3 regions of the Laceyella sacchari genome follow, and region 3 is predicted to be linked to each of the others. Evidence: riboswitches for the same ligand, from Rfam matches in the RefSeq annotation. Region 3 holds a riboswitch; each other region holds the start of a gene.

Region 1 (10,606 bases), 200 kb from region 3:
CGCTGACATATGTTAACTCCACTGCTGCGATTAAGGCGTTTGTCGGCAAACATGGTGGAACCACATGTACTTCTTCCAATGCCCACAAGGTGCTGGAGTGGGCTTTCAGCCAGAAAAAGCGAATTCTCTTCTTGCCTGACCAACATCTGGGCCGTAACACGGCATATGCGATGGGCATCCCGTTGGAGCAGATGGTGGTTTGGAACCCGCAAACGGAAGAATTTGAAGAAGTAAAAGGCGATTTGGAGCAAACACGGATGATTTTGTGGAAGGGCCACTGCTCTGTGCATCAGAAATTTACGGTTGAGCAAATTAAACGCATTCGTGAGCGGGACCCGGAGATGAAAGTGATCGTGCATCCGGAATGTTCGTTTGATGTGGTGCAAATGGCTGATGACTCCGGATCGACGGAGTACATCATCAAAACGATTGAAGCGTCTCCAGCGGGGAGCAAATGGGCTGTGGGAACGGAAGTCAATTTGGTGCAACGGTTGGCCAATGAGAATCCGGACAAAAAAGTGGTGCTGTTAAGCACGACGATGTGCCCTTGCCTCACCATGAACCGCATCGACCGTCCTCATCTTTTGTGGGCGTTGGACAGCGTCTTGGAAGGTCGTCCCATTCATGTGATCAAAGTGGATGATGAAACCAAGCATTGGTCCAAAGTGGCTTTGGATCGGATGTTGGCAATTTAATAAAGAGGGAATACAAAATCACCTCTTGCTTTGCAGAAAAACGAAAAGGAGCCCGATCATGGGCTCCTTTGTTATATGAAGGGGAACAGTTATTTGGCGACGGAATTGTGAATAAATCCAGTGCGTCCGTCTTTTAACTTCACAATAAACCATTCGCCGTTTGTGCCTGTGCGTTCCAGTTTGGTGCCTTTGGCCACTCGCATGATAATGGTTGCTTTTTGTGAAGGGGCGTTGCGAATGTTGGCCAAGTTCACCGTTACGGTCACCATTTGCTTTTGCACCGGTGCTGTTGCGGAGATTTTGGCGACCGATTTATGGACATACGCTGTGTAGCCTGTTGTCAGTTGAACCCGGAACCAATCTTTGTTCTCACCGGTCAGCGCGATTTTGGTTCCTTGTTTCACTTTTTGCACGATCGGTGCACTCAGTGAAGGGTTGGAACGAATGTTGACCACGTTTTCAGTGGTGACCACGGTTCCGCTTTTGGAGACAAACGAGGAAGTTGGTGTGTCGCTTGGTTGACCGGAAACTTTGGTAACGGTCGAGTTGTGGATGAAACCAATCTTCCCGTTTTCCAGTTTTACCTGGTACCAATCTTTGACGAAGCCGGTCAATTCCAAGACGATACCTGTTTTCTCCTGTTGGATGATAAAGGCACCAATCGATGGACCGGTACGTACATTGGCCAAATTGACGGTGACTTTCACTTTCCCTTCAGTTGGTTGTACAGCGAACGAGGGGTCGCCTGACCATTTGCCGTTGGAAGCGCCTTTGTGAATCCATACCGGCGTTCCTTCAGGGATGGTATTGTACAATTCAATCAAGTCTTCTTTTTTCATGCGCACACAACCACTGGAAGCGTGCGTGCCGATAGACTCAGGCTTGTTGGTGCCGTGAATGCCGTAAGTGCGGCCATTGTCGCCGTTGACGCTCAGACCCATCCATTTTTCCCCAAGGGGATTGTTTGGGTCGCCGCCAGGAATGTTTTTCCAACCCGGTTTGTTGATCTTCACGACCATGGTGAATGTGCCTTCAGGTGTGAGTTCTTCCGTCCGCCCGGTAGCGACCGGATAGGTTTTTTTCAATTCACCGTCTTTATACAAATGCAACTTATTGTTGGTTTTGTCGATCTCTACTTGGTAATTGGGTGCGGCCCCAGACGTCGTGTAGTAGAACCCGAACACGACGGCGATGGTAACAAGTGTGGGGACGAACCATTTCAGATGTCTACCCGTAACTCTTCCCACCTGCGGGCCAGATGACGAGCAGGTGGGTTTCACCTCTCTTTGTTTATGTTTTTCAATGTATTTGTGATTTGCTCTCTTTTCTAAATGCGAACAGACGGCTTCCCCTTCATGTGTTCATGAGGACAAGCCATTTGCAGGCTTGTCTTTTTTACTATACAAGGAAAAGGAAGCGAACGGGGGAGTATATTTTAGCTAAAATATGAATTATTGATTAACAAAATATGGCGCCCGTAAGCGCCATGAAAGACCGTCGCGGATATGCACTTTCAGGAAACACAAGAACGATGGATGTATGCCGTGCTTCCGCTTTTCAGCCGGATTTGTACCCACTCTCCCGACATGCCTGTCTTGGTCAGTGTCGTGCCCTTGGCCACGCGTTGCAGTACCTTGCCGGTAGTAGAAGGCGTGGCGCGGATATTGGCGAGATTGACACTCACTTTTACGGTGGAAGTGGAGGCTGTGCTTCGGGTGGCCACCGTGTAGTGCAGATATGCGGTGTTGCCATTAGCCAATTTGATGCGGAACCATTCCTTGCTAGCTCCAGTCAAAGTAAATTTGGTACCTTTTTTCGCTTTGGTGACAATGGAAGCGGACAGGCTTGGAGCGGAACGGACATTGGCGACCGAAGCCGTCACCGTCACTTGCCCGGTAGCCGGTTGGATGCCGGATGTCGGGGATTGGTCGCTCCCCTTGGCCTCATACTTTACATAGGGACTGTACACAAATGCGAGGCGCCCATTGGGCAATTTCACTTGATACCAATCGCCGGAAATGCCGGTGACCGTCAAGCGGGTGCCTTTTGCCAGGGTTTGAATGACGAAGGAACCGGTTGATGGGCCTGTACGGGCGTTGACATTGCTACCCGTGATCGTGGCTGTCCCTGATTTGGGTTTGAGTCCGACGCGGCTGTCCCCACGCCATTGGTTGTTGCTGGTTCCGGAGTGAATCCAAACCGGAGTTCCTTCATAAATGGTGTTATACAATTCAATCACGTCTTTGTTGTGCATCCGGACGCAACCGCTGGAGGCATGTTTGCCAATGGATTGAGGATTGTTTGTCCCGTGAATGCCATAGGTGCGGCCGTTGTCGCCGCGGACGCTGATGCCATTCCAACGCTCCCCGAGCGGATTGTCGGGATGGCCGCCAGGAATGTTTTTCCAGCCTGGCTTGTTGATTTTGACTACTACGGGCCAAGTGCCTTCAGGTGTGAGTTGGCTGGTTCGCCCAGTTGCCACGGGGTACACCTTGCTCACTTTGTCATTTTTGTATAAGTAGAGTTTGTTCGTTTTTTTGTTAATTTCGATTTTGTAGTCAGTTGAAGCCGCGAAGCTGTGTTGTGGAATGATCAATGTGGCCATTAAGGCGATGATGGCAATCAAGCCCATGTTCAAAAGTATCTTTCTATGGAACAATATGTCCCCCTCCCTTTAAGTAAAAAGCCTTTGGCGACGGGCAAAATTTGACAAATGCCTCTATTTCGATCATACTTCATGTCAAATTCCCTGTGAAGACTATATAATCAAAAATATTTAAAAATAATCGTAAGATCATTAACTTGCCTTCTACCTGCCAGATTGGGATGTCTGCATTGTGCCGGTGGGTAGGGGATTGATGGCGAGTGACATCATTTTAATAAAGAATTAATGCGATAAAGGCTAGAAGTCGGCGGCGGGTTAATGGTAACATCAATCTCATAACAAACGGCAAGGCAAAAGCGAATGCCATCACTTTGGGGGAGGGTTTTGCTGTGTATAAGACGGTTTTGTTTGATGTGGATGGTGTGTTTTTGAGTGAAGAGCGGTGTTTTGATGCTTCGGCTCTGTCAGTGTGGGAATTGTTGCATGCCCCCCACTTCCTTGCGTTGCCGCAAGCGGAGCATGATGTTCAACCGGAAGAATCTGCCATTCGGCTGATCCGGGACCGGGTGTTCGACCGCAATCGGGTTTTGGATTGGATGAAGACGCGGGGGCTTAATTCCAATTGGGACATGGTATATCTCGCTTTTGCGGGCCAACTGCTTTTGTTGTTGAAACATCTGTATCCAACGCATCCGACGGAAGTGAAGGATTTTGTCAGCCAGCCGATCACGGAGGAAGCGCTTGCCGGAATCCAGCAGTGGGCAGGAAAAGATAAGAATGGATTCGCACCAGAGTTCACCCGGTTCCCGGATCTTTTTGCAGGGCAAGAGCAGTTGGACAAGATGGCTTTGCTCACCTATTTCAACACGTTAGCCTCTGATTGGTTTGACGTAGAAGTGAAGCAGTTTTCACGAAACAGCGCCTTGTGGGAATGCTGTTACTCCGTTTATCAGGAGTGGTATCTGGGGGATGAATTGTACCGAAAAAGCGAAGGTGTCGATGTGCGCATGCCCGGAAAAGTAGGCTTTTTGCAACAGGAAATTCCCATTGTCGCCCCTGAACGGATGGGGGAGATGCTCAAGCTGCTCAAAGAGAAAGGGATTGCCGTGGGCATCGGAACCGGGCGCACCTTTGAAGAAACGGCAGTGCCGCTAAAACAGCTGGGGCTATTCGGATTGTTCGATAAGTCGCACATCGCCACGGCATCAGACGTGATCGCTGCAGAGGAAGCCTATCCTGAAAAGGCGCCGCTCGGCAAACCCGAACCATATACGTATATTAAGGCTCTCTTGGGGGCGTCGTCCTCCATAGAAGCGTGTCTCGATTGCGCTTTGCCGCTGGCAGAGGGTGCTGAGATCTTGATCGTGGGGGATTCCGTCGCCGACTTTTTGGCAGCCAGAAAAATGGGTTGCGCTTTTGCGGCCACTTTGACAGGTTTGACTGGGAAGGCGGCGCGGGCTAAGTTTGAGCAGCTGAGGGCGGATTACATTCTGGACGATGTGACTGAATTGATGAAGGTGTTCACTTAAGAAAAATAAGTTTTTGGGTGAGTTCGTTGACTAACATCACCGATTTTTTGCATAATAAAAATTGAGACGCAATCATGATAGCAGCTCTTCTCCCCATCTTGGGGAATAGGAGTGTGGACATATTACATAGGAGGGTTCTGGAATGGCGAAATTCGAATTGCCCGCATTGCCTTACGCTTTTGATGCTTTGGAGCCGCATATTGACGCGCAAACCATGGAAATTCACCATGACCGCCATCATGCCACATATGTGAACAACTTGAACGCCGCTCTGGAAGGAGTGGAAGTGAGCGCTACTTCCGTAGAAGCGTTGATTGCCAACCTGGATGCACTGCCAGAGAACGTGCGCACCGCTGTTCGTAACAATGGTGGTGGCCACGCTAACCACAGCCTGTTCTGGGAAATCTTGAGCCCAAATGGCGGCGGTGAACCAACTGGCGAAGTGGCTCAAGCGATCAAAGATACATTTGGCGATTTCGACAGCTTCAAGAAACAATTCACCGATGCGGCGACCAAGCGCTTCGGTAGCGGTTGGGCTTGGTTGGTTGTGAAAGACGGCAAGTTGGCTGTGACCAGCACCCCTAACCAAGACAGCCCGCTGATGGAAGGGGCTACACCAATCTTAGGCCTGGACGTATGGGAGCACGCTTACTACCTCAAATACCAAAACAAGCGCCCGGCTTACATCGAGGCTTTCTGGAATGTGGTCAACTGGGAAGAAGTAAACAAACGTTATCTCGCCGCGCGCGGATAATCGGGAAGCGCAACCCGTTATGGGGTTGCGCTTTTTTTGCTCTGGCGGGGCATGCCGGGGCGGAGTGTGCGCTTTTGCGCCGTGTAAACAAAAAGTGTAGAATAAAAAAAGTTCACCCCTTATATTTGCTGAAGTGTTGTCGCAGACTATCCAACAAGGAGGGGATGTGATGGCGCGCAAAAGAAAAAACCGGTTGCTCCATCCCGCAGCCAGACAGGGAATGGATATGCTTAAGAAGAATGTGATGGGCAAGGCGTTGGGCAAGCATATCGCAAGCCCAGATGACGTAAGTATGGAAGTAGCCAAGCAATTAGGCATTCCGTTTGAGGAGCGGGGGAACGGAGAGCTGAAGGCTGAAGACGCCGGCAAGATCGGCGGAGTCATCGGAGGAAGCATGGTGAAAGAACTGGTGCGCATGGCTGAGGCCTCGTTGGCTCACAACCGAAAATGAGGGCAAATCGGTATGAACGGTTAGTTAAGATTAGTATAGAAATCAACAGATTCATATATATGCGCTAAATGAGCGCGCTATAATGGGGAAGACGGGTTAAGGAGGGGAGTGCCATCGAACGCATACTCTTGCTTACAATGGGATTTGGGACAGGCCACAACTCCGCCGCCAAAGCGTTGGCGTGCGAGTTTAATAAACAACCGAACGTCACCGCGGAAGTCGTTGATCTGCTGCAACTCATTCCAAACAGTTTTCATCCCCTGTTGCAGTCCGGATACCACGGCATGCTAAGTAAGTTTCCGACCTTATACTATTATTTATATGATTGGACTCACCATAACAAAGTCATTCGGTACGTTTCTAGTGAAGTGATTGAAAAGATGGGCTGGTCCATTCGCAAAAGGTTGAATCAGCTGATTCGCGTGACGGAGCCAACCAAAATTGTGACCACCCATCCTTTCGGATTGCTCATGTGTCCGGACATCTACGAAGAGATCCCGACGGTTGGGGTGGTGACGGATTATGAGTTGCATCCCATTTGGCTCGCTCGCGTGCCCCATGTGTTGTGCGTGCCCAAAAAATTGCCTAATTGGCATCAGTTTGAGCGGATACAGTGGCAAACCGGGTTGTCATTGATTGAGACCGGCATTCCGGTCAATCCCACATTTTATGAGCATGTATCCAAGCAAGAGGCGTGCCGCCGGTTGGGGTTGTCCCCCGTGCGCCCGGTGGTGCTCGTCATGGGCGGAGGCACTGGCCTGGGACCGTTGGAACAAGTTGTGGGCGAATTGCAAGAGTTGGACCATTTGCAGTTGGTGGTGCTGACAGGGAAGAATCGGGGGTTGTTTGAGCGGCTGACTCAACAGTTTGTTGCACCGCACATACGGATTGAGGGGTATCGCACCGATGTACCCTTATGGATGTCCGCCGCCGACCTTTTGATCACCAAGCCGGGTGGGGTGACCATCACCGAGGCTATTGCTAAACAGTTGCCGATGCTGTTGTTTGAAGCTTTCCCGGGTCAGGAAGAAGCTAATCAGCAATATCTCTTGCATCATCGCGTCGCCATGATTACGCGTCCGTCAACCATTCGCCTGCAAGTCTCCAAACTGCTCGATTCACCGTTGCAATTGGGGCGGATGCGCGAACGGTTTGAGGTACTGATGTCATCAGACGCGTGTCAGAGAATCGTCAAAGAGACATGCAATGCCAAAGCTCCCATTTTACAGACTTTGTAATGAAGTCTGTTTTTTTATGCGCCGTAGGATGAATCATTTCGCCGCTTGCTAAACGATTCAAAGTTGGAATATTGTAAAAAGGAGGGGAGGGAAAGTGGATGAAGTTGGTTACTTATATGGTTAAAGTGGATGAACTCAATATTCAATCACAAGATGGGATGCTGGCCCGTTTGGGCTGGGTGCGGGACGGGCATGTGATCGATGTCGGGCTGGCACAGCAGTGCATGGAGTTGGAGCAAAACCTCGTCTTTCCTTACCGTCTCGCCACCGACATGCTTACGTATTTGCAACGGGGTGAACAGGAACGCGACTTTCTGCAACAACTGGATCAAGCATTGGGGCAGAGAGATTGGTTGCGCTTGCAAGTGGAAGGGGAACCGGTGGCATTGGCTCTGGCCGAAGTGGATTTATTTGCGCCGATTGCGACACCGAGTAGCCTGCGCGATTTCTACGCCTTTGAAGAACATGTGCGGACATGCCGCCAAAAGCGGGGATTGGACATGGTACCGCAGTGGTATGAAATCCCCGTTTTTTATTTTTCCAACCATCAAGCAGTGATTGGCCCGGAAGCGCCTGTGAAAAAACCGGCGTACACCAATCAGCTGGACTATGAATTGGAGATTGCCTGTGTCATCGGCAAAAGGGGTAAGAACATCAAGCGCGAAGAGGCTCTTGCCCATATCGCAGGCTTCATGATTATGAATGATTGGAGTGCTCGCGACGCCCAACTGCAAGAGGTGGCGGTCGGGCTTGGGCCGGCGAAAGGGAAAGACTTCGCTACTTCGCTTGGCCCCTGGTTGGTGACGACAGATGAATTGGAAGATTGTCGCGATGGAGAGCACTGGTCGCTTACGATGCGCGCGCGTGTTAATGGCCGTGAGCTATCCAAAGGGAATACCAAAGAGTTGCATTGGACCTTCGCGCAAATGATTGAACGGGCGTCTGCTGAGTGTGAATTGGTACCAGGAGACGTGATCGGATCAGGCACGGTGGGCACAGGTTGCTTGTTGGAGTTGGGTGAGGAAGTCCACCCTTATCTCCAACCAGGAGATGTGGTAGAATTGGAGATCGACCGCTTGGGATTGTTGCGCAACACGATTGTGGAATGACATTTTCTTTTTAATAATTGACAAGTATCCTCGGTTAGCCCATAATAAATTAAAATATTGGAAAAACGATATCGGTTGTACGACTTTCTTATCCAGAGTGGCGGAGGGACTGGCCCGATGAAGCCCGGCAACCTCGGTATATCCTTACCGGAAGGTGCCAAATCCTGCAGTGCCCATGTTGCACTGAGAGATAAGAAGAATGGTTTCGTCGTGTGCAAAAACCCTCTTCTTATCTAGAAGAGGGTTTTTTCTATATTCAAACACAATCATTTGGAGGGATTGGGATGGAACAGGTGCGAGTGGCACTGTTGGGCTTGGGTACGGTAGGCACCGGCGTGTGGAAGATGATTCAAAGCAACCAAGACGTGATCGCCCGGCGCACGGGCATGTGGGTAACGGTGGAGGCCATCTTGGTGCGCGATATCAACAAAGAACGCCAAGTGGAAGGAACGCAATCGTTGTTGACCAACTGTTTTGACGAAGTGCTGGCCCGCGAGGTAGATGTAGTTATCGAAGTGATGGGAGGCGTCGAACCGACCCGTGATTATTTGCGGCGGGCAATGGAAAACGGTTGTCACGTTGTGTCCGCCAACAAGGAATTGTTGGCCCGCCATGGGGAAGAATTGCGCGCATGGGCAAAGCAGTTTGGTGTGAAGTTGGCTTATGAAGCCAGTGTGGGCGGTGGAATTCCGATTATCGGCACGGTTTCCCATTTCCTGAAGGCCAATCGCATATGCAAAGTTTCTGGCATATTAAATGGTACAACCAACTTCATTCTAACCAAAATGAAGGACGAAGGTCGTACGTATGAGGACATATTGATAGAAGCGCAGCAAAAGGGATATGCTGAAGCGGACCCGACGGCAGATGTTGAGGGAATCGATGCTGCTCATAAACTGTCGATTCTCTCGCGCCTCGCTTTTGATGTGCATGTGCCTGTCGATCAGATTCAGCGGGTGGGCATCACACAGATCTCCCCGATCGAATTGGAGTTGGCCGATCAGCTTGGCTTTGCGGTTAAATTGCTTGCTTCCGCTGAACAATACGGTGAAAACGGCCCAGTGTCCTGCTCGGTATCCCCTACCTTGTTGCCGTTGTCCCATCCCTTGTCCAATGTGAACGATGTGTACAATGCTGTGCATGTAGAGGGAGACTTTGTTCAGGACCTTACGCTGATCGGCCAGGGGGCGGGTGAGAAGCCGACTGCCAGCGCTGTGGTGGAGGATTTGTGCAACTTGTGGCGGTTGGCGGGACAGACCGCCGGCAAAGCGGCTCCCCGCGCATTGTTATTGGAGAGTGCGGATGGAGATGGTTCACGCTTTCATCTCTTGTCTTATCCGTCCGTGCAAGCATCGGCTGCCCAAGTGGTCGGGCACCTGGAGCGGGCAGGTCTACCGGTACAGGCATGGAAGGCGACGCAAGAGGGAGAAACAACGTGGTTAGCGTTGATCGCCAACGGATGGAAGCAAGGGCAAGCGGATTGTTTGTTGCGTGAGCGGAGCTTGGCAGTGACTTGGCATGCAAACCGTCCCGTTGTGGGCGGAGGGGTTCCATGGAGCTCCAAGGCAGTGCCGTTGGCTAAAGCGGCGGGCGGCCAGTGAACAGGCAGAAGGCTCCTGCTGTTTAAAGCTTTTGGTTTTTTCTTTATTCCGGCGGCCACCAATGGCCGTCTTTTTTTGGAATCACCTGCCCGTCAGACCTGCGTTTTCAAATTGTTTCGGGTACAATAGGATAAGCGCATTTATTAAGGAAAGGAAAACGGCAGATGAACAAGTCAACCAAGCAAGCAAAACAGATTCGCTTGAAGCGGGGAGAGGTGATCCAGCTTCCCATCCGCCGCATCGGCATCAATGGCGAGGGTATAGGCCACTACCAAAAGCAAGTCGTTTTTGTGGAAGGCGCTGTACCGGGTGAAATCGTGGTTGCCCGTGTGGTACAAGTGGAACCCAAATTTGCCAAAGCCCAATTGCTGAAAGTGAAGAAAAAATCAGCTTATCGGGTGGAACCGCCGTGTCCGGTGTATCGGGAGTGCGGTGGGTGCCAATTGCAGCACATTGACCGCCGGATGCAGAAGCGCTTGAAGCGGGAGTTGGTTGCCGAGAGTTTCGCCAGGTACGCTGGTTTGCGAGATGTGCCGATCGGCGAGACTGTCACCATGGATGAACCGTGGTCGTATCGCAACAAGGCGCAATTTCCTTTACGGCGCGTGGGCGGTCAAGTCTCTA
Region 2 (10,606 bases), 380 kb from region 3:
CCATTCGCGCAACCGGCGAAACGGCAGCCCGGCCATATGCATCCCCATTGCTTGCGGCGCATTTCTACCGGTAAAAATAGCTGCTTGGCCTGTTGCACTCTGCGGCAATCCCTCCACCCCGAGCCGGGTGTCCGTCGCAATCAGGTGCACTTCTTTTCCATGTACACCAACCGACGCACGGCTAAGGGGTATTCCGCTCAACCAGCTTCTGATATGCGGCGTCGGCTCAGTCACCCAAGGATTGTATTCCGCATCGTCACCCAACCCTACTCCATCGACAAATAGCAAGAAAACAGTAATCCCCTTCACCTCCAGTCTTTTTCATTGTAACATGTGATTGTAATACAAAGGAGGAAACGAAGATGCGCTTCAGCCAGATGGACAAAGAAACCCTTGCCGAAACGATTCGCCAGCTGGAACAGGAAGAGAAGTGGGCGAGAGAACACGGATTAGACAGCCAAGTAAATATCATCAGCCAAAAACGCAAACTGGCCCGCTCGTATTTAATCGATCCCGCCACCATCCCTCCGAAACAATGGTATGCGGTGGAAGGAGAAACGCGCCGCTTCTATGTGGATTATCTCAACGGGGTGATGGCTTGGGGGAATTGGGAAGGGACTGAAGAATTGGTCGCTCTCCCCTTGGCCGTGCTAAAAAGTTAATTTTTTTGGCAAATCCGGGTTAAATTTCGTCTTTTTGAACATACTACATCTAGGAGGTGTGTTCAAAAAGATGTATTATGTCATAAGAGATTCTGAAAAATTACCACCATCCATCATTCACGAGGACAACTACTTCGCCTGGTATAATCCCATGAAAAAGGATCATCAGGTGGAATTCCGCGGTACCATGAACCAATGCTACGACTTCATGGCTACCCGCTACCAACAAAGATGACATGCTTACGTTTCACCTAATTGTTAGAATAATCAAGCACATCCATCCAACAAAAAACCGGGGTTACCCCGGTTTTCTATTTTTGCTGATTTAACTTTTTCTCTCGCACTGGCGGCAAGATTTTCTTCATGTCCACTTTGCGCTCAATCACCCAAGTGCTGGGATCGTTCTCATCAAACTGCTCCAGAAACTGAATCACTTCGCGGGTAATCGGCGTCGGGGTGGATGCGCCCGCCGTCACGCCCACTTTTTTCTTCCCTTTCAGCCACTCGATGTTCAATTCCGTCACATCGCTGATCCGGTACGCCTCTACGCCGGCGATCTCTTTGGCCACCTGTGCTAAGCGGTTAGAATTGTTGCTGCGCGGATCTCCTACCACAATCACCAAATCTGTCTCTCTGGCTTGTTCGGCAACTGCTTCTTGTCTCTCTTGCGTTGCAAGGCAGATTTCATTGTGAATCTCAACCGTCGGGAACTTGGCGCGCACTTTATTCATCAAATGAGCTGTATCCCATTGGCTCATGGTCGTTTGGTTGGTAACCAACAGCCGATCTGTGTTCAGCTCCAGCTTCTCGATATCTTCTTCCTTCTCAATCAGGTGCACACGCCCCGGAGCGACGCCCATGGCTCCTTCCGGCTCCGGATGGTTCTTCTTCCCAATGTAGATCACTTCATATCCGTCAGCCACTTTTTCGCGAATCAAATCATGGGTACGAGTTACATCCGGGCATGTGGCGTCCACAATCGTCAGCCCTTTGGCCCGCGCCTTCTTGCGCACCTCTGGCGAAACGCCGTGAGCCGTGAAGATCACCGTCCCCTTGTCCACTTTATCAAGAAGCTCGAAGCGATTTTCTCCATCCAGGGTGATGATGCCTTCATCTTCAAAGGCGTCCACGACATGGCTGTTGTGAACGATCATGCCCAAAATGTATATCGGACGCGGCAAGTCCAGATTTTTGGCGGCTTGCCGAGCCAAAACCATGGCATCGACCACGCCATAGCAGTATCCGCGCGGTGTGATTTTCACTACTTCCATTCCTGTTTCCCTCCCGACCCCGTTTGGTCCGAGGCATAGTCCATCTCATTATAGCTTATTCTCCAACTGGAACCAAGGGAAGGTCGCCCGGCTCAGCCATCCCAAAAGATGGGCTGGTCTGCACGGTACATTCGCACGGGGGCATTCATAAGATACACTGTCATCACAAATGAAGGAAGTGAGAACATGGAAAGACCGCAAAAACCTTACACGCCGCCGGCACCACCTGCAAAGCCGATGCCACCGATGCCACCAATGCCGCCCATGCCACCCATGAAACCGATGCCGCCATGCCCGCCCATGAGACCTTGCCCGCCGGCGCAACCGATGCCCATGCCAATGCCGCATCCATATCCGGGGCACCATCATATGATGCACCGTTTGCCGTGTGATCCCCATGCTTTGAGAAATCTGTATATGCAATTGAAAATCTGCCATAAATTCGAAATGGCAATGCTGAAGTGGCATATGAAATATTGTTGCAGCCGCCGCCGTCCCCATCCCGTTCCTCCGCGTCATTGTTCTTCCTCACACGTATCTTCATCAAGACGGCACGAAAGCAGTTGCTGTTGTTAACAAACCGCCTTCCCTCCATACAATTTGGGAGGGCATCCTTTCTTTTTTGCACAAAAAAACCCCGCCATGCTCCGCGAGGTTTTTAAACCAATAATGAGTGCTTATAAAAAACGGGTTCGACCGAGCAAAGCGGGTCCGGCGATTGTGGCCGGGTGAAGTTGCAAGCCTAGTTCTCCTTGTTTTTAATACGTTCGCGTATGTACAGGCCCGCCAAAATAAATGAGATCAGCATGGAGAACAGCAACAGGCCATGTTCCAGAATATTCGCATACATCTCCCCGGCTTCCCTCCTTCGACTCATTCGCCTTTAAATTTATACTATATAACAGAATAAACGTAAAGAAAAAGCTACTTTAATTCAAAATATGGACAATTCATCCCTGTTTCTGTTCAATTGTTACTGTTTGTTAAGCAAATTTCCCATTTGGAAAATGATTAACTCCCAGGACACGACCAACCTCCTGCCCAGGAGACTCAATTTCTCTCACCTAATACAAAATTAAAATTCATCTTTTCTCATGATTTTGACATCTCTTGTCTTGTTGTGTCGAATGAAAGGAATGCAACGAATGCTCGTCAAATAGTTATCCGAAAGTCCAATCATTCCAATGGTTGCAACATAAAATCTAAAAAAATGATAAAAAGTTGACACAAAATCGTTTGTCGCCTCGAATGATTATGTACCTGAACTTTTTCATCTCAGTTTTGGTTTGGTTTTGGGTGTTTCCATGGTTATCCCCCCTGTAACAACAGGGGGGATTTTTTTTGCCTGTGCAGAGCCGGTCTCCATCAGGCCCGCAAAGCAATGTGTTGGCTGTCGTATTGATGGATGAAGCGGATCAGCTCCTCAGACATCTGCCAATATGAGAAGGGAGTAATCAAGTAAATCCCGTTGAAACGGGATAATGCCACTTCCAGCAATTCCTTCGCTATCGCCACGCCTTCCCGGCGCCCTGCCGCTTTGTCTGGCTGTTGCTCCATGCGCTTTAACACTTCTGGCGAAATTTTTATCCCTGGTACTTCATTATGCAAAAATAGCGCATTGCGATACCCCGTCAACGGCATGATCCCGATGAAGATGGGAATGGGGATGTGTTTCGTCGCTTCATGCACATCGATGATTCCTTGGGCGTCGTACACAGGCTGAGTCATAATGAAATCGGCCCCTGCCTCCACTTTTTTCTCCAAGCGGCGCACAGCTGCGTCCAATTGGCGCACGTGCGGATTAAACGCTGCCCCGACGACAAACCGGGCTTTTTGTTTCAATTGGCGTCCGGCAAAGGAGATTCCCTCATTTAGTTGCTTCACCATGCGGATCAGCTCAAACGAAGTAACATCATAGATGGAGCTGGCTCCCGGCAAGTCGCCCATCCGCGTGGGATCTCCGGTGATGACGAGGATTTGGTCGATGCCTAACGCATGAAGGCCCATCAAGTGTGATTGTTGCCCCAATAGGTTGCGGTCGCGACAGGCAACATGGACAAGTGGCTCAATTCCCATCTTCTCTTTTAAAATCGCCCCCAAGGCCAAATTGCTCATGCGGGCAGTGGCCAAGGAGTTGTCGGCCATCGTGATCGCATCAACCCCTGCTTGTTGCAATCGGCTGGCACCATGCAAAAAAGCAGAAATGTCCAAGTCCTTGGGTGTGTCAAATTCGCACACGATCGTCCGTTTATGGCGCACTTTCTCTACAACCGTCGGTTTGACGCGCTCGGTTATCTCCACCGCTACCGGTTGTGCTGTCTCCCGATTCTGCGGATTGCGGCGTGGCACCGGCTTTCTTCCTTTCAGGCTTTGGGCCAGCAACCGGATGTGTTCAGGGGTCGTGCCGCAACATCCCCCCAACAAGCTGACCCCTTGCTCCACCAACAACTCCGCTGTTTGTTCAAAATAGGCGGGATTGGATTTATATGCCAACTCCCCATCAGTGATCCCTAACCGGCTGGCATTGGGAAACGCGGTAATAACCAATTGTTCCGGCACCACCGTTTTCTCCAATCCGCGCAATAATTCCATCGGCCCCAAACGGCAATTGAGACCGACGCCATCTACCCCCTGCTCAGCCAACAACTGAAACGCGGTAGAGATGGAAAACGCATCACGCGTCCGGCCCACTTCCAACATGGAAAACTGAGCCAGCAACGGAAGGTTGGTCAGAGGACGGATCACTTCGACAGCCAACAGCATTTCCTTTACATCGAGAAATGTTTCCAACAGAATGCCATCCACTCCGGCATGCAACAGCGCTGTGGCTTGCTCTTCATACATGTCGCGGTATTCCTCTTCATCATAGGCCGGCACACGCCCGGCACAGATGGAACCGATCGATCCCAAGATGTAGGCATCATCCCCCACCGATTCCCGGGCCAATCGCACCGCTTCCCGGTTGAGGCGCGTCACTTTCCCTTCCAGCCCATACCGCGTCAACCGCTCCCGGTTGGCACCATACGTATGCGTCTCTATCACTCGCGCTCCCGCTTCATAATAAGCTTGGTGCACTCCCGCCACCAGTTTGGGATCGCTTAGCACCAACTCTTCGGTACATTCGCCGATGGAAACGCCCTGCTGATACAAATAAGTGGTCATCGCCCCGTCGCCCACGAGCAACTCGCTCCGCAACCGTTCAATCAAATTTGGTCTGCCCATTCATTTTCCTCCTTATACCACACTGAAATAACGGGCTTCAGGGTGCGCAAACACCATCGCCGACACCGACGCTTCTGGCTCCATCATAAACCCTTCCGTCAGCGCAACCCCGATCTCTTCCGGCTCAAGCAATCGGAACAGCTTGACTTGGTCTTCCAGGTCGGGACAAGCCGGGTAACCAAACGATACGCGAATCCCTTGATATTTGGCGGCAAATCGTTCTTTCATGGTCATGGTGACCGGGTCGGGGAAGCCCCAAGCACTACGCATCACCTGATGAATCCGTTCCGCAAACCCTTCCGCCGTCTCCAATGCCAATGCTTGCAACAAGTGGGAACGCAAGTAGTCGCCCTGCTCTTTCCACGTTTCCGCTTGCTCACGCACTCCCAAACCGGCGGTGACGGCGAAAAAGCCGACAGCATCCATCTCTCCCGACTCCACCGGCCGCACAAAGTCAGCCAAACAGAGATAAGAGCCTTTTGTCTGTCTTGGGAAAGTAAACCGTTCAATAATCCGACTGTGATCGTTGGGGTCATAAATCAGAATTGTATCGCCATCCGCTTGTGCCGGAAAAAACCGATAGCAGCCGTGCGGCCGGATCAAGCGGTCGGAAATAGCCGCGGCAAACAACTCATCCACTTGTGCTTTCAATTGGCAAGCTTTCTCATCACCAGCTGCCAACAGCTCCGCCACATTTCCCTTCAGGCCCAAATGCTTGCCCAAGAGCATCTGCTCATTGATATAAGGACGCAATTGCGCGAGCGGCACATCCCGATACACATGTTTTTCATAGTCGGGCGGGACGAACACCGGGGCTTGGCGGTTGATCTCACTGACACGCCGTACAGCCACCTGCACACTCGCTTTCACTTCGGTGTTCGCCGCTTTCGCTTCAACCCGCTTAGCCCGCAACTCGGCCTCCAACGCAGCTCTCTCTTCCGGATTCATCAAACGATTCGCCAATTCAAGCCCATTCATGGCGTCCCGGGCATACAAAACGGGGCCATTGTATTCGGGAGAGATCCGGGTATCCGTAAATTTGCGTGACAGCGCTGCCCCACCGACGAGCATCGGCACATGGATGTCCGCTTTTCGCAAATCCTGCGCAGTCACTACCATCTGTTGGGCGGACTTCACCAACAGGCCGGATAGCCCGATCATATCTGGACGCTCACGCCGCGCCGCTTCGATCAGTTGTTCCGGCGGCACCTTGATGCCGAGGTTTACCACCTCGTAACCGTTATTGGCCATGATGATTTCCACCAAATTCTTGCCGATGTCATGGACATCACCTTTTACTGTCGCCAAGATCACTTTCCCCCTGGCATGCGTCTTCGCTTTGTCCATATGCGGCTCCAGATAAGCAACGGATGCTTTCATCACCTCGGCACTCTGTAGCACCTCAGCCACAATCAGTTGGTTGTCGTTGAACAAGCGCCCCACTTCATCCATGCCCGCCATGAGCGGCCCATTAATAATATCAAGCGGTTTATATTTGGTCAGCGCCTCATCCAGATCGGAGAACAGGCCGTCTTTGCTTCCCTCCACCACATAGCGCGCCAAGCGCTCCTCCAATGTCAGATGGTCTGATTGCTTTTTCTCTTCCACTTTTTTGTCTCGATAAAAGGCCGTAAATTCAGCCAGTACCGCATCGTAATTAGCTTGGTTGGTATCAAAGAGCAATCGCTCCGCCAATCGGCGTTCTTCTTCCGAAATCGAAGCGTAGCGCTCCAGTTTTTCGGTATTCACGATGGCAAAGTCCAAACCGGCTTTGGTGCATTCATACAGATAAACAGCATTAAGGACTTCGCGACCGGCCAATGGCAAGCCGAAGGAGACGTTGGACACACCCAAGATGGTGGCAGTGCCGGGAAGCGCCTCTTTGATCAGGCGGATCCCCTCCACCGTTTCCACAGCCGACCCAATGTACTGTTCATCACCTGTGCCCACGGGGAACACCAAGGGATCGAAAATGATGTCCTCTGGCGCGATGCCGTATTTCTCCACCAACAACTCATACGATCGCAATGCCACTTCCAGCTTGCGCTCCCGTGAAACAGCCATACCCTGTTCATCAATGGTTCCTACCACCACCGCGGCTCCAAATCGCTTCACCAGCGGCAAAACCTCTTGGAAGCGCTCTTCGCCGTCCTCCAAGTTGATGGAATTGATCACTGCTTTGCCTTGCGTGTAGGTCAGTGCGCGGGCAATCACTTGGGGGTCAGTGGAGTCGATCATCAGCGGCGCTTTGACTTTCTTGGTGACAAACGCCAAAAACTTCTCCATATCGGCCAATTCATCACGGTCAGGATCAGCCAGGCAGATGTCGATTACCTGGGCTCCCCCTTTCACCTGCTTGCGGGCGATCTCTGATGCTTCCTCATAACTCCCTTCAGCGATCAAGCGTTTAAACTTGCGCGAACCGATAACATTGGTCCGCTCCCCTACTAAAATAGGGCGATTGTCTTCCAAGAAGACCGCCTCAATTCCCGATACAGCGGGAGCATGCGTAGCTTGCAACTGGCGTGGCTGAATGCCGGCCAATGCTTCACTCATCGCCCGGATGTGATCAGGCGTGGTGCCGCAACAGCCTCCGGCGATATTGAGCCAACCGTTATTTGCAAATTCGGCCATTTTACGGGCCAGCGCTTGCGGCGTTTCCAAATAGTCACCATTTTCATCAGGCAAACCGGCATTCGGGTAGCAACTGACGGCGCACCGAGCCATCCCCGCCAGGGTGCGAATATGGTCGGTCATAAACTCGGGGCCGGTCGCGCAATTCAAGCCGACAGCAAACGGTTTGAGATGCTCGATCGACACATAAAAAGAGTCGATCGTCTGTCCCGCAAGCATGGTTCCCATCGGTTCAATCGTGCCGGAGACCATCACCGGCAGAGTGACACCTAATTCAGCAAATGCCCGCTCAATACCCACACTCCCTGCTTTGACATTTAACGTGTCTTGCGATGTTTCCAACAAGAGAAAGTCAACGCCCCCTTGAATCAAAGCTTTCGCCTGCAAATAATACCCTTGGGCCAGCTCGTCAAAGGTGGTGCCACCTGTCACGGACAGCGTTTTGGTGGTCGGACCCATCGCTCCGGCAACATAGCGCGGCCATTCCGGCGTTGAGAACTTGCGGCATGATTTCACCGCCAACCTCGCCGCCGCCAAGTTGATCTCTTCCGTCAATTCAGGCTTTTCATACTCTGCTAACACGATGGGAGTCGCTCCAAAGGTGTTGGTTTCTACAATATCTGCCCCCGCCGCAAAATAAGCATCGTGGATCGACTCGATCAGATCAGGTCGGGTCAGGTTCAGCATCTCGTTACACCCATCTAAGGCTTCCCCCCCAAAGTCCGCCGCCGTCAACCCAGCTTGTTGCAACATCGTCCCCATCGCGCCATCCAAGATGAGGATTTTCTCTTTCAGTCGTTCAGACACACACTGCTTGGCCATGCTGGCTCCACCCTCTCCTCAAAATAAAAAAAACACCATTCATCTCCGAAAGATGAAAGGTGTTTGCCGCTCGCTTATCACTCTCATCTTTCAGAGAGAACACTCTCTGACAGGAATTAGCACCACATTGGAATATCCAACAGGTTGCCGGGCTTCATTGGGCCAGTCCCTCCGCCACTCTGGATAAGAGATTATTTTTATATCTCAATAATATAGCTATTTCGCAAAACCGTGTCAATCAAATTCACAAATACAGTTTGTTTTTGTTGAGCTCTTTCTGCGTTTGATACATCAGTTGGGTCGCTTCCTGAAATTTCGCTTCTTCACCAATTTTTTCATAACAATCTGCCAGTTCATAATAACACAGGTAGACGCGGTCTTTTAACTTATTTTTGTCCGCAATCTTGCCAGCGCTTTGGAAATATTCAATAGCATCCAGATAATGGTTCATATTTTTCATCGCTTGCCCCAACAAGATCAGTGCCGTGCTGGTCAACAAACCATGGTGAATGCGTTCGGCCATATCCAAAGCCTGCTTCAGTATATCTCGCGCTTGTTCCATTTTCCCTTGCATGAGATAAACCTGTCCCAACGAACAGCTCGCCTGCACCAAATCTTCTTTATCGTTCACATGCTCTCCCAGCTCCAGTACAAACTCAAATGCAACCTCTGCATCAGCCAATTGGCCCGCGTCTTGATAGGAGTGTGCCAGCACCGACCACAACCGGAACATTCCCCCATACTCCTTGCTGCCCACGGCGATTTGGCTTCCTTCGCGAGCATAGCGGATCGCATCTTGGTAAAGCTTCATCTTACGCAGGAGTTCTGCCCGAAGCGCATACGTCTGGAGGATCAACTGGCGTGAGCGAATCTGCGGCAACAGAGCCCATACCTCGTCAACACCGCGCAATGCCTCATCGGCCCGATCCAGCTTTTGCAGATTTTCAATACGAGCGAGCAAAAGCTTTACATGCATTTGTTCGAAAATTTCTTCTTCATCAGTTAAAGCGTCCAGCCCTCGCTCAACATATTTCAGCGCTTGCTCCCAGTCCTTGTGTTGCATACGGCATTCCGACAGACACAAGTAACTGGCCGCCTCCAAGTTGACTTTGGGAGAGTAGGGGTCCTGATAAGCGAGACGGATGGCTTCGCTCAGTTCCCTTTCTGCTTTGCGCCAATCTCGCTTGATAAAGTGAATGCGCCCTTTGAGGTAGTGAATCGTTGCTTGGTGTTGAGAGGTAACCTCATCGGATAAATCGGACAACAGAGCTAAAGCACGCTGGTAGTTGCCAAGTTGGATCATGGTTTCAATCGCGGTGAATCTCACTTGCAAGCTTTCGATGCTCCCAGTGTCCTTTTCGATCATGTCGGGCACTTCACTCAGATCCAAACCCAGCTTGTTCATGAGATACAACACTTTGTCTTTGTTCACATGAGGTACGCCACGCTCGATATTACTGATCGTGGCCGTGGAGATATGCTGGTCAGAGAGATCTTCCAGCCGCAATCCCCTTTCCTTTCTCACTTTACGAATGTATTTGCCCACTTCACTCATTTCCAAAATGTTCATCGCGACCTATCCTTTCCGAATTCTTGTTATTTCTATATTACTCCATCTATTTCATTTTATAAAGGAATAAACATATAAATTTTTCCATATAAAGGAGTGTAATTTTTTCCAACTACTTAATTTTTTATTCCTTGCCCTCGAAAGCCCCCGCAATATCACATAAAACGATAAATAATCTGAAAAAAACACAAAAAGAAACCGTTTCCTCAACTCTTTCGGGACAAGAAATATTTTCCCATTACCTCTATCTTCTCCATAAAATGAATCTTTATGCCAAATTTATGATTTTTGTTTTATTTAATTAATTGGACCAACTTTAGTGCACCATCCACCACGATGACAGAAAGACCCCAGCCGCTGAGCAGGCCCGTCGCCACGCGGAGGAAATTGTTGCTCTGGCGCCAACCCAGCCATTGTGTCCCCCC
Region 3 (10,606 bases):
CCACTTGTTCACCGCGGCGGTCAAAGGCGATGAGTGTGTTCCAGGTGCCGTCTTCTTGTCGTTCGGCGACTGAACCGGCAATGATGTGCACGCCGTGTTGCCGAGCGAGCTTGGACATGAACGCTTTTGTCTTCATAGCCATCGGATCGGCGATCTCATCCAAACGGGTTAAATCATAACCGGTGGTCCACAATTCCGGCAAGATGATCACATCCGGTTTGTCGGCGGCCGCGGCGGCGATTTTTTGTTCAGCCATGGCCATGTTTCGTTCCGGTTGCCCGAAGGCGATATCCATTTGAATCACAGCACATTTCCATTTCATAGGAGATGCATCCTCCCAAAAAAGACTTTGACAGATTCCCCACAACGATATAACATAACTGATTAGAATTTCAAGAACATTTCCCAGAGAGTGGATGTGAGAATCTTGAGCAAATTTCAGCGTGCGGAAGCGTTGGATCGCTTGCCGGAGCAATTTTTTGCCCGCTTGGTTGGTCAAGTTGGCCGTTTGCAGGCGCAAGGGCATGACGTGATTAATCTGGGTCAAGGCAATCCTGATTTGCCGACTCCCGCGCATATCGTGGATGCGTTAAAGCAGGCTGCCGATAATCCGCAACATCACAAATATCCGCCGTTTCGAGGCCACGCGTTCCTCAAGGAGGCGGTCGCACAATTTTACTTACGGGAGTACGGGGTGAAGCTAAATCCCGAAACGGAAGTGGCAGTGCTGTTTGGCGGAAAAGCAGGGTTGGTGGAAATCTCGCAATGTTATCTCAACCCCGGCGATGTCGCATTGGTGCCCGATCCGGGCTATCCCGATTATTGGTCGGGGATTGCCATGGCTGGCGCTGAGATGGCGCTGATGCCGTTGTTGGCTGAAAATCGGTTTTTGCCTGATTTTGCTGCCATTGATGAGAAAGTGTGGGACAAGGCCAAGCTGATGTTTCTCAATTATCCCAACAACCCGACAGGCGCCGTAGCCAATGCTGAATTTTTCGCCGAAGTGGTGAGCCGGGCCGAGCGGCACGATGTGCTGGTCGTTCATGATTTCGCGTACGCCGCGATCGGTTTTGACGGATTGAAGCCGATGAGTTTTTTAGAGACACCGGGTGCCAAAGAGGTAGGCATTGAGATTTATACGATGAGCAAAACCTACAACATGGCCGGTTGGCGCATTGGATTTGCGGTGGGGAATGAGCAAGTGATTGAGAGCATTCAGTTGCTACAAGACCATTTTTATGTCAGCTTGTTCGGCGCGATTCAGCAGGCAGCGGCGACTGCACTGACGGGTTCGCAGGATTGTGTGCGCGAATTGGTAAGCACATACGAAAGACGCCGCGATGCTTTTATCGACCGGTTGCACGAGCACGGATGGCAGGTGGAAAAACCAGCCGGCTCCTTCTTCTGTTGGCTTCCGGTGCCGGAGGGGCATAACTCGCTCTCGTTTGCTAACTTGCTGTTGGAACGCGCCCATGTTGCCGTCGCTCCCGGATTGGGCTTCGGACAGGCGGGGGATGGTTATGTGCGGGTGGGCATGCTGGACAGCGAGAAGCGTTTGATTGAGGCTGCTGACCGGATGGCGGCGTGCTGCCCTGCGAAAAACGGATTGACATAAGCGCATGGGTATGTGATAATGACGGGGAAAATTGAAAATTGAAACGGAATTATGTTATTTCTCTCATCAAGAGCCGGCGGAGGGACGAGCCCGATGAAGCCCAGCAACCGACCGTAATGCCATCGCGAGATGGGGCGCCCGATAAGATCAGGGAGCCGTGGTCCATAACCACGAAGGCACGGTGCTAATTCTTGCAGCGAATCAGCTGAGAGATGGGAGGAAGTGGAGTCTGTGGATCATCCCTTCCTCGCGAAGGGTTTTTTTATTTGTGAGGAGTGAGTGGTATGGGTCATGTGGTGGCGACATATCTTGTGCACGAGCAAAAAGCAGACTTGCACAAAAAAGCGGAGAGCATCGCACTGGGGCTTACAGTCGGTTCGTGGACCAACCTGCCGACAATTGAACAAGCTCAATTGGAGCGACATAAGGGAGAAGTGGTGGAAGTGGCCCCGCTCCCGACTGACGGTGAGGGCACAAAAGGGCTGATTTCAATCAAATATCCTGCGGCAAATTTCTCCTTAGATTTGCCAGCGATTTTGACCACGGTATTTGGCAAGCTTTCGCTTGACGGCGAGATCAAATTGGTGGACCTCACCTTCTCCCCGGAGGTGGCAAGCGCTTTTCCAGGACCGCGATATGGCATTGACGGCATTCGGCAAACGCTCGGCGTGACGGGCAGGCCGTTGGTGATGAGCATCTTCAAGGCCATGTTGGGCCGGGATCTGTCCTATTTCCAACAGCAGTTGCGCGAGCAAGCCCTGGGAGGCATCGACTTAGTCAAAGATGATGAGATATTGTTCGACAACCCCCTGACCCCTTTTAAAGAGCGGATTCGCGCGGCCAAGGAAGTGCTTGGTGCCACCGAGTCGGAAACAGGTCACAAGACTTTGTACGCGGTGAATCTGACCGGACGCACATCAGAATTGAAGGAAAAAGCGAAGCGGGCGGTTGCATGGGGGGCTGATGCCCTGTTGTTTAACGTGTTTGCCTATGGGCTGGATGTGCTCATCGAACTGGCGGAAGACGAGGAAATCACCGTGCCGATCATGGCCCATCCCGCCGTTTCCGGCGCGTTTACCTCTTCATCCCGTTACGGTCTGGACCGGGCGCTTTTGTTGGGCAAGCTCTTGCGTATGGCCGGGGCCGACTTGGTCTTGTTTCCATCCCCTTACGGAAGTGTTGCGATCCCTCAGCAGGATGCGTTGGCGATTAAAGAGCATTTGTTGGCGGAATCGGATATCCACCGCCGGGCGTTTCCTGTTCCTTCTGCCGGGATTCATCCGGGATTGGTACCTGCGCTGGTGCGTGACTTCGGCATAGATTGTGTTATCAACGCGGGAGGGGGCGTACATGGTCACCCTGACGGAGCAGTGGGCGGCGGCCGCGCGTTTCGGCAAGCGATTGAAGTGGTGTTGGCTGGTGGAGAACTGAGTGACGTAGACGATGCCCGGCCGGAGCTGGCCAAGGCGCTATCTTTGTGGGGAGGAGCGGGGCGGTCATGAGCAAGCAGCCGATCTTGTTTTGCGATTTCGATGGCACAATAACAGAGACAGACAATATCATCGCCATTATGAAAAAGTTTAATCCGCCCGGTTGGGAGGCGATCAAGGAGGATGTGTTGGCCCAGCGCCGGTCGATCCGTTCAGGCGTGGGGGAAATGTTTGCCATGTTGCCCTCCTCCTTAAAAGAGGACATTGTGCAGTTCGTGCTGGAACATGCCCGCCTGCGCAGTGGATTCCCCGAGTTTGTCCGTTTTGCCCAAGACCATGGCATTCCGCTGTACATTGTCAGCGGAGGCATTGATTTCTTTGTCCATCCCATGCTGGAAGGGCTTGTAGATCAGGCCAACATTTATTGCAACGGCAGTGACTTCAGTGGGGAGACGATCCGCATCTTGTGGCCCCACGCCTGTGATGAAAGTTGCCAAAATGATTGCGGCTTGTGCAAACCGGCCATTTTGAAACAGTATCCCAAAGAACGGTACCATCGCATCGTCATCGGCGATTCCATCACTGATCTGGCCGCGGCCAAACAGGCAGATGAGGTGTTTGCACGCGATTTCCTAGTAAAGAAATGTGAAGAGTTGGCTATCGCCCACACACCCTTTAACACGTTTTACGATATTATCTCATCCCTTGAGCAAAAGGGGGTTGTCGCATGAGTGTAGTAGCCCGAAAATGGCAGGAATTGACTGAAATCAAAGATGAGTTGGCCAGTCGGGACTGGTTTCCCGGAACCAGCGGTAATCTGTCGATCAAGGTGAACGACAATCCTCTGCTATTTCTAGTCAGTGCCAGTGGCAAGGACAAACGCAAACGGACGATGGAAGATTTCCTGCTCGTCGATGGCGAGGGAAAGGCGGTGGAAGACACCGGACTAAAGGCGTCCGCGGAAACCTGCATTCATCTGGAGGTGTACCGCAACACGACCGCGGGGTGTTGTTTGCATGTGCATACGGTGGATAACAATGTCGTGTCTGAACTGTATGCAGAGCAAGGGTTTGTCACTTTTCGCAATCAGGAACTGATCAAGGCGTTTGGCATCTGGGAAGAGGATGGTGAGATCACCGTACCGATTGTGGAGAATTTTGCCGATCTGCCCACGTTGGCCAAAGAAGTGGCCGGGGTGATCGAAACCAGCACCAAAGCGGTGTTGATTCGCAACCATGGTGTCACCGTGTGGGGCAAAGACGGGTTTGAAGCGAAGAAACATTTGGAAGCATTGGAATTTCTGTTTTCTTACCATTTAAAAATGTTGATGTTGCAACCGCGGTGGACGGCTTCCCCCGCGACTGCGGCTCACGCATAGGAGGAATGGATCATGGCAGAATTGCGTTTTCATGACAACGATCAGAGAGTGAGTCACCCCGATGAGGTGAGCACATATTTGAACAGCCAAGGCATCATTTATGAAAAATGGGACATTACGAAGTTGCCCGCGCGGCTCAGTGATAAATACAATTTGGACGAAGAAGAGAAAGCGGAGATTATCCAAACGTTCCGAAAGGAGATCGATGATTTGTCGGCACGGCGTGGCTATGTGACTGAGGATGTGATTTCTTTGTCCGAGGCCACCCCCAACTTGGATCAGTTGTTGGAAAACTTCAAAGCTGAACATCACCACACCGATGATGAAGTGCGGTTTATTGTGAGCGGCCACGGCATTTTTGCGATTAAGGGGCAGGATGGCCGATATTTCGATGTAGAGCTGGAGCCAGGTGATCTGATTTCGGTGCCGGAAAACACCCGCCATTATTTCACGTTGATGGCAGACCGGAAAGTGGTGGCGGTACGCATCTTTAAAACCAAAGAAGGTTGGACACCGATCTATTAACCAAAAAGCAGCTTCTCTCATAGGAGAGAAGCTGCTTTTTTCGTAGATTCACCATTGAAACGAAGATTCCCCGTCTTGGTGATCCAAGTCGAGCGGATGGCTGAATGTGTCTGGTTCGTCATTCAGCTTTTTCAAACAAGATTGGCAAACCAAGACGTTTTTACCTTTCTTCGTCAAACGCGCTTCGTATTTGGCGGCCACTTTTCCGCAGCTTTCACACAGATACGTTTTCTTCATCAGTGATCCCCCCGTAAATACTCATGAGTTTACATGCCATGCAAATGGGAGTGAGCCCGAACAGTCAGCTGGGAAAGCATCCGAGTATAATAAGAATTATTTTCCCGGAACATTATATGCTTAAACCAGATTATATCGATCATATTTGAAAAATTTTTATGCGTGTGTAAATGATCCGTTTCGTTATAATAAAAGTTAGTGATATCTTATGACTACATAAATTCATTGGCAGTTCGGCCATGGTATAGGAGTGTTTTGATGATGGAACGTAAATGGGAAAACATCTCGCAATGGTTGAAACAGGAGGGGGTAGAGATGGCATTTGTCCATTCCACTCCAAATGTTTTCTATCTCACCCGCTTCTTGTGCGATCCCCATGAACGGTTGATGGGCGTCTTTCTGTTCCCGGAAGCGGACCCGTTCCTCGTTTGCCCAAACATGGAGCAAGCACGGGCAAGGGCGGCTGGCTGGACTGAACAGATCATCGGTTACGATGATGCAGAAGATCCATGGTTGATGATTGGCGAGGCGTTGCGCAAGCGGGGAATTGAGCGCAATGCCACCATTGCGGTCGAAAAAGAGTCGTTGCCCTACGCTCGTGCAGAAGCGCTACTCAACGTTGTGCCAGGGGCGTCTTTCACGGCAGTGGACGCACAGATCAACCAAATGCGTCTGGTGAAAAGCGCGGATGAGCTCGTTATTTTGAGACAGGCAGCTTTGATTGCCGATGAGGCAGTGCAAGTGGGCTTGGATGCACTGGAGCTGGGCCGCACTGAGTTGGAAGTCGTGGCTGAGATCGAATTGGCTATGAAGAAAAAAGGAATCCGGGAAATGTCCTTCCCCACCACCATTCTGTTTGGAGCCAACTCCGCTTTGCCCCACGGCACACCTGGCGACCGGCCGCTGAAAAAGGGAGATTTTGTCCTGTTTGACTTGGGCGTCGTGTTGGATGGTTATTGCTCTGACATTACGCGCACGTTTGTATATCAGGAAGCCAGCGAGGAACAACGCGCCATCTATGACGCCGTGCTGACTGCGCAAGAGGCGGCGATCAATGCATGTCGCCCTGGTGTGCGGATGGGTGATGTGGACTTGGCAGCTCGCAACCTCATCAGTGAACGCGGTTACGGCGAGTATTTTAACCACCGCCTTGGCCATGGTCTGGGAATTGGCGTGCATGAATTTCCTTCGATTCATGAACGGAACGACGACCCGTTGTTGACCGGCATGGTGTTTACCATTGAGCCGGGCATTTATGTTCCGGAAGTGGGCGGTGTCCGGATTGAAGATGATGTTCACATCACGGCGGATGGAGTGGAGTTGTTGACCCGGTTCCCGAAAACGTTCCAAATCATCGATTGACGATAGGTAAACCATATCACGAATTGCCAGCGGCGCACTACCATGTTGTCAGATGATGTGACAAGCGCGTTGCAAATGGCGTCAGGAGGAGGCAAGCTTGGCAGAGCAGGATGCTCCGTTCGCCTCCTCTTTTTGATTTGCAAAACACTAGTTGTAAGGGGGGCGCGGCTGTGGCGATCTCATTTTATCGCGTGAACGAACCATATGGTTGTTTCTCCAATTTTTCCCCACATCCGATTGTGCTGGATGGGAAAGAATGGCCAACTACCGAGCACTATTTTCAGGCGCAAAAGTTTGTGACGACGGCGCCAGATTATGCAGAGAAGATCCGGTTGGCGCCGTCACCTATGAAGGCGGCACAATGGGGGCGTTCCCGAAAAGCGCCTTTACGGTCAGATTGGGAGTCGGTGAAAGACGATGTGATGCGGCGTGCGGTTTATGCCAAGTTTAAAAGCCATCCGGAAATTCGTGATGTGTTGTTGGCGACGGGTGAAGAGAAGATCGTGGAGTTGACGACCACGGATATGTATTGGGGCGTCGGCAGTGATGGGACGGGAAAAAATCGATTGGGCATCATTTTGATGGAGGTGCGTGAGCGTCTGCGTCAAGAGTTGACGTAGTCTACATGGCCAACGACAACGGCTTATTCGCTGTTGCTGGTCGAAACGTGTCAAGGGTTGTTCACTATCACCTGCTCTTATGACCTGCTAAAATAAAATGGTGAGATCATGAAATGGGTTGTGCGGTGATAAACAATCATGCTCGTTGGTAACACACATGATTGTGAAAGAATAGACAGAACGGAAGATGTGGGGATGATTCCAGAAGTGTGCGGGACACGCCAATTGTTGGGAGATGCACCGGGAGGTACCCGATGTGATATACTGATTCTAGATTCCCTAAAAATGAAATTTTGTGCGATCATGAATATAAATGCGCGTGTAAACGTTTTGCAGGCAGGCTAACAAGACAGCAGGGAGTGGACTTATGCTACAAATTGCTTTGGATTTTTTGGCTAAATGTGGAATGTGGGGGCTATTTGTGGCCACGGCGATTGAAGCGTCGTCGTTGCCCTTTCCAGGAGCTCTTTTCGTTCTGATCTACGGTTACCTGATGGATGTTAGCCCATGGACCCTCGTCCTGATCTCCGCTATCAATAGTGTTGTATACGTTGCGTTCAGTTTAATTCCTTTTTATCTTGGCACCCGGATTGAGAAGTTTTCCAAAAAGAAATTTGACCAGAAAAAGATTGAAAAAGCGCAAATGTGGTTCAAAAAATACGGGGAATGGAGCATCACCCTGTCCCGCCCAACCGGGTTTGGTAACTATATTTCTTATATTTCGGGCATGAGCCGCATTTCACTGTGGCGCTTTATCGTGTTTAGTTATCTGGGGGTTTTTCCATGGAACACCGTTTTGCTGTTTGTCGGGCGAAAGGGGAATTTGGACACGGTTCAGCATTTTCTTGATCTCATGGAGAAATTTGGTTACATTTTGGCAGGCGTGGTCGCTTTGGCGTTTGGCGTCTGGTATCTTATCAAAAGAAATAAACAGAGTACGCAATGTGAAAAAGGCTAAATTGGCAAAGGAGCCAGCGTGTAAAACCAGCGAACATGTTGTTTGCTGGTTTTTTAGTTGGCAGGACGGCATTTGTCTTGTCAATGATCTGGATGCAACTGGGACGAAGACAAGCGTTTTGTTTCTGATTTATGTGAATGCTTGATGAGAATGGGAAGAACCGCTTGCATCCTGTATTCATAACCAGCAAAATAAGAGGGAGACAATGGAGTTGGAGGAATGGATACATGGCAACATACCGATTGGAACGAGTTGGAGAAATGCTTGAAGATAAAGGATACAATGTGATAGAGACGGAAGCGGAAGAAGTGATCGCTTGGTTCCAGTACTTGTCTGACGCGGACTTGTTTCTGGCGGTTCTCGCCGAAAAAGAGCGGATGGAAGCGGAGGAGGGACAATCTTCGTAACAGTGAACCTGATGAATCACCACTGCGTCGACATGTGTGGATGCTTCTGGGATGTGTCTGGCAAATCAAGTTGGCAGGGAATAAGCAGAGGAACCCCCTTTTCTTGAGCAACGCCTCACCACGTGGGAAGCGGATGAGAAAATGGTTTTCGAGCTGCTGGCCTATTCATCAGACACGTCTTAATCAGATCGGCGATGTCCGGTCTTTTTGTTTTTTGCAACCCTTGGTTGCGCTGTGATATATTTATTGCCGACAAGTCTCAAGGTGGACGGTGTGAGATGTGCTAAAATTCATGGTACCTGATCTGTTTGCACAGTCGATATACGTCATTGATTATGAGGAATTAAAACGGAGAGGTGTCAGGGGAATCATTGTCGACTTGGACAACACATTGGTCGAATCGACGCGACCTGACGCCACCCCGCGGTTAGTCACCTGGCTAGATGAGTTGCGATCTATGGGTTTTAAGGTGATGATTGTGTCCAACAACAATCGGACACGTGTGGCCCATTTCGCTGATCCGTTGGGGCTTCCGTACATCCATGCGGCGAAAAAGCCTTTGTTGTCCGCTTTCCGAAAGGCGCTGGAGCGGATGGGAACCAAACGGGAGGAGACGGTGGTGATCGGGGACCAGTTGTTAACCGATGTGTTCGGCGGCAACCGCATGGGTTTGTATACCATCCTCGTTGCGCCGGTTTCAAACATCGATGGGTTCTTCACGAGAATTAATCGTCGTATGGAGCGCTTCGTGTTTAGCTTGCTAAAGCGGAAAGGTCATGTGCAGTGGGAGCGTTCCAATAAAGGTGAATCAACGTAGAAAGCAAGGTGGAAAGACGATTGAACGACATGCATGAGATTCGTTGCGAAGGATGTGGCGTCGCTATTCAGAGCGAAGACCCCAAACGGGTCGGTTATGCCCCGGCACAGGCGCTCAATCGGGAGTCGGTGTTGTGCCAGCGGTGTTTCCGCATCCGGCATTATGGGCAGATTGAAGCGGTGGAACAAGATCCTGATGCATATTATCGGTTGTTGGATGCGATTGCATCGACGGATAGCTTGGTGGTGTTGGTGGTCGATTTGTTTGACTTTGCCGGGAGTTGGATTCCGGGACTGCATCGCCGCATTGGGAATAATCCGTTATTGCTGGTTGCTAACAAGGTGGACTTGTTTCCCCCTTCGACCAAATGGGGACGTTTGCGGGAATGGGTGTACCAGTCTGCACGAGACATGGGGGTTCATCCTGTAGAAGTCGTCATGTGCAGTGCTGCCAAGGGTATGAAAATGCGCGATGCTGCCCAAGCGATTGAGTATCATCGCCGTGGGCGGGATGTGTACATAGTCGGTACAACCAACGTAGGAAAATCTACGTTCATCAATGGCCTGATCAAAGAGGTTACCGAAGAGGGGGAGGACGTGATTACCACCTCACCTTACCCCGGCACGACATTGGACGCCATTCGCATTCCGCTGGATGATGGAAAAGAAATAATCGACACGCCGGGGATCGTCCGCAAAGACCGCGTGAGCGAGTGGGTCGAGCCCAAAGAGCTGAAGTTGGTCGTGCCTCAATCGACGCTCAAACCAAAAGTTTATCAGCTGAACGAGGAGCAGACGCTGTTCTTTGGGGGATTTGCCCGGTTTGACTTTGTGCGCGGGCCAAAGCAACCGTTTGTCTGTTATTTATCCAACCGGCTGTACGTTCATCGGACAAAATTGGCACAAGCCGATGACATTTGGCGGAAGCATCGCGGTGGCTTGCTGACGCCGCCCCGCAATTCGGAGGCGTTGCCCGGATGGAAGAAACATACGATCCATTTAAACGGCCGCCAAAAGCAGGATATCGTAATTTCCGGACTGGGTTGGGTCGCGTGCGGCAAGGAAAAAGCTACGCTGGAAGTGTGGGCGCCGGAAGGAATTCAGGTGACGACACGTCCGGCATTGATCTGACGCGGGCTGTCGGGCAAGCATAAAGAGATCGCATCTCTCAAGGGGGAAGAGGAATGGGGTTCATTGACAGCCATACAGGGTTGCTCGGTTTACTCGGTGATCCGGTGAGTCATTCCAAATCGCCGGT

Evidence for each region. Region 3 has a riboswitch for S-adenosylmethionine ahead of NYR52_RS12240 (2,3-diketo-5-methylthiopentyl-1-phosphate enolase). Riboswitches for the same ligand answer to the same signal wherever they lie in the genome.
Region 1: another riboswitch for S-adenosylmethionine. It lies ahead of NYR52_RS13275 (homoserine dehydrogenase); the one in region 3 lies ahead of NYR52_RS12240 (2,3-diketo-5-methylthiopentyl-1-phosphate enolase).
Region 2: another riboswitch for S-adenosylmethionine. It lies ahead of metH (methionine synthase); the one in region 3 lies ahead of NYR52_RS12240 (2,3-diketo-5-methylthiopentyl-1-phosphate enolase).

Annotation. Positions count from the first base shown of each region.
Region 1 covers NZ_CP103866.1:2,714,544-2,725,149, reverse strand. Annotated here, with positions in the region: gene nadA (quinolinate synthase NadA) at 1-695, shown strand, start outside; gene NYR52_RS13310 (SH3 domain-containing protein) at 785-1,942, opposite strand; gene NYR52_RS13305 (SH3 domain-containing protein) at 2,209-3,354, opposite strand; gene NYR52_RS13300 (HAD family hydrolase) at 3,690-4,829, shown strand; gene NYR52_RS13295 (superoxide dismutase) at 4,972-5,583, shown strand; gene NYR52_RS13290 (alpha/beta-type small acid-soluble spore protein) at 5,753-6,034, shown strand; gene NYR52_RS13285 (MGDG synthase family glycosyltransferase) at 6,172-7,272, shown strand; gene NYR52_RS13280 (fumarylacetoacetate hydrolase family protein) at 7,371-8,381, shown strand; SAM riboswitch class I at 8,467-8,578, shown strand; gene NYR52_RS13275 (homoserine dehydrogenase) at 8,666-9,982, shown strand; gene rlmD (23S rRNA (uracil(1939)-C(5))-methyltransferase RlmD) at 10,147-10,606, shown strand, end outside.
Region 2 covers NZ_CP103866.1:2,887,624-2,898,229, forward strand. Annotated here, with positions in the region: gene NYR52_RS14140 (alkaline phosphatase family protein) at 1-288, opposite strand, end outside; gene NYR52_RS14145 (DUF1811 family protein) at 363-662, shown strand; gene NYR52_RS14150 (hypothetical protein) at 763-900, opposite strand; gene NYR52_RS14155 (4-hydroxy-3-methylbut-2-enyl diphosphate reductase) at 974-1,933, opposite strand; gene NYR52_RS14160 (hypothetical protein) at 2,140-2,268, opposite strand; gene NYR52_RS14165 (bifunctional homocysteine S-methyltransferase/methylenetetrahydrofolate reductase) at 3,299-5,155, opposite strand; gene metH (methionine synthase) at 5,168-8,611, opposite strand; SAM riboswitch class I at 8,692-8,801, opposite strand; gene NYR52_RS14175 (tetratricopeptide repeat protein) at 8,856-10,181, opposite strand; gene NYR52_RS14180 (DUF2085 domain-containing protein) at 10,475-10,606, opposite strand, start outside.
Region 3 covers NZ_CP103866.1:2,510,873-2,521,478, reverse strand. Annotated here, with positions in the region: gene NYR52_RS12250 (carbon-nitrogen family hydrolase) at 1-322, opposite strand, end outside; gene NYR52_RS12245 (pyridoxal phosphate-dependent aminotransferase) at 428-1,615, shown strand; SAM riboswitch class I at 1,676-1,834, shown strand; gene NYR52_RS12240 (2,3-diketo-5-methylthiopentyl-1-phosphate enolase) at 1,900-3,117, shown strand; gene NYR52_RS12235 (2-hydroxy-3-keto-5-methylthiopentenyl-1-phosphate phosphatase) at 3,114-3,776, shown strand; gene NYR52_RS12230 (methylthioribulose 1-phosphate dehydratase) at 3,773-4,423, shown strand; gene mtnD (acireductone dioxygenase) at 4,436-4,948, shown strand; gene NYR52_RS12220 (hypothetical protein) at 4,997-5,185, opposite strand; gene NYR52_RS12215 (M24 family metallopeptidase) at 5,447-6,547, shown strand; gene ybiA (riboflavin biosynthesis intermediates N-glycosidase) at 6,718-7,167, shown strand; gene NYR52_RS12205 (DedA family protein) at 7,535-8,125, shown strand; gene NYR52_RS12200 (hypothetical protein) at 8,353-8,532, shown strand; gene NYR52_RS12195 (YqeG family HAD IIIA-type phosphatase) at 8,825-9,349, shown strand; gene yqeH (ribosome biogenesis GTPase YqeH) at 9,379-10,479, shown strand; gene NYR52_RS12185 (shikimate dehydrogenase) at 10,533-10,606, shown strand, end outside.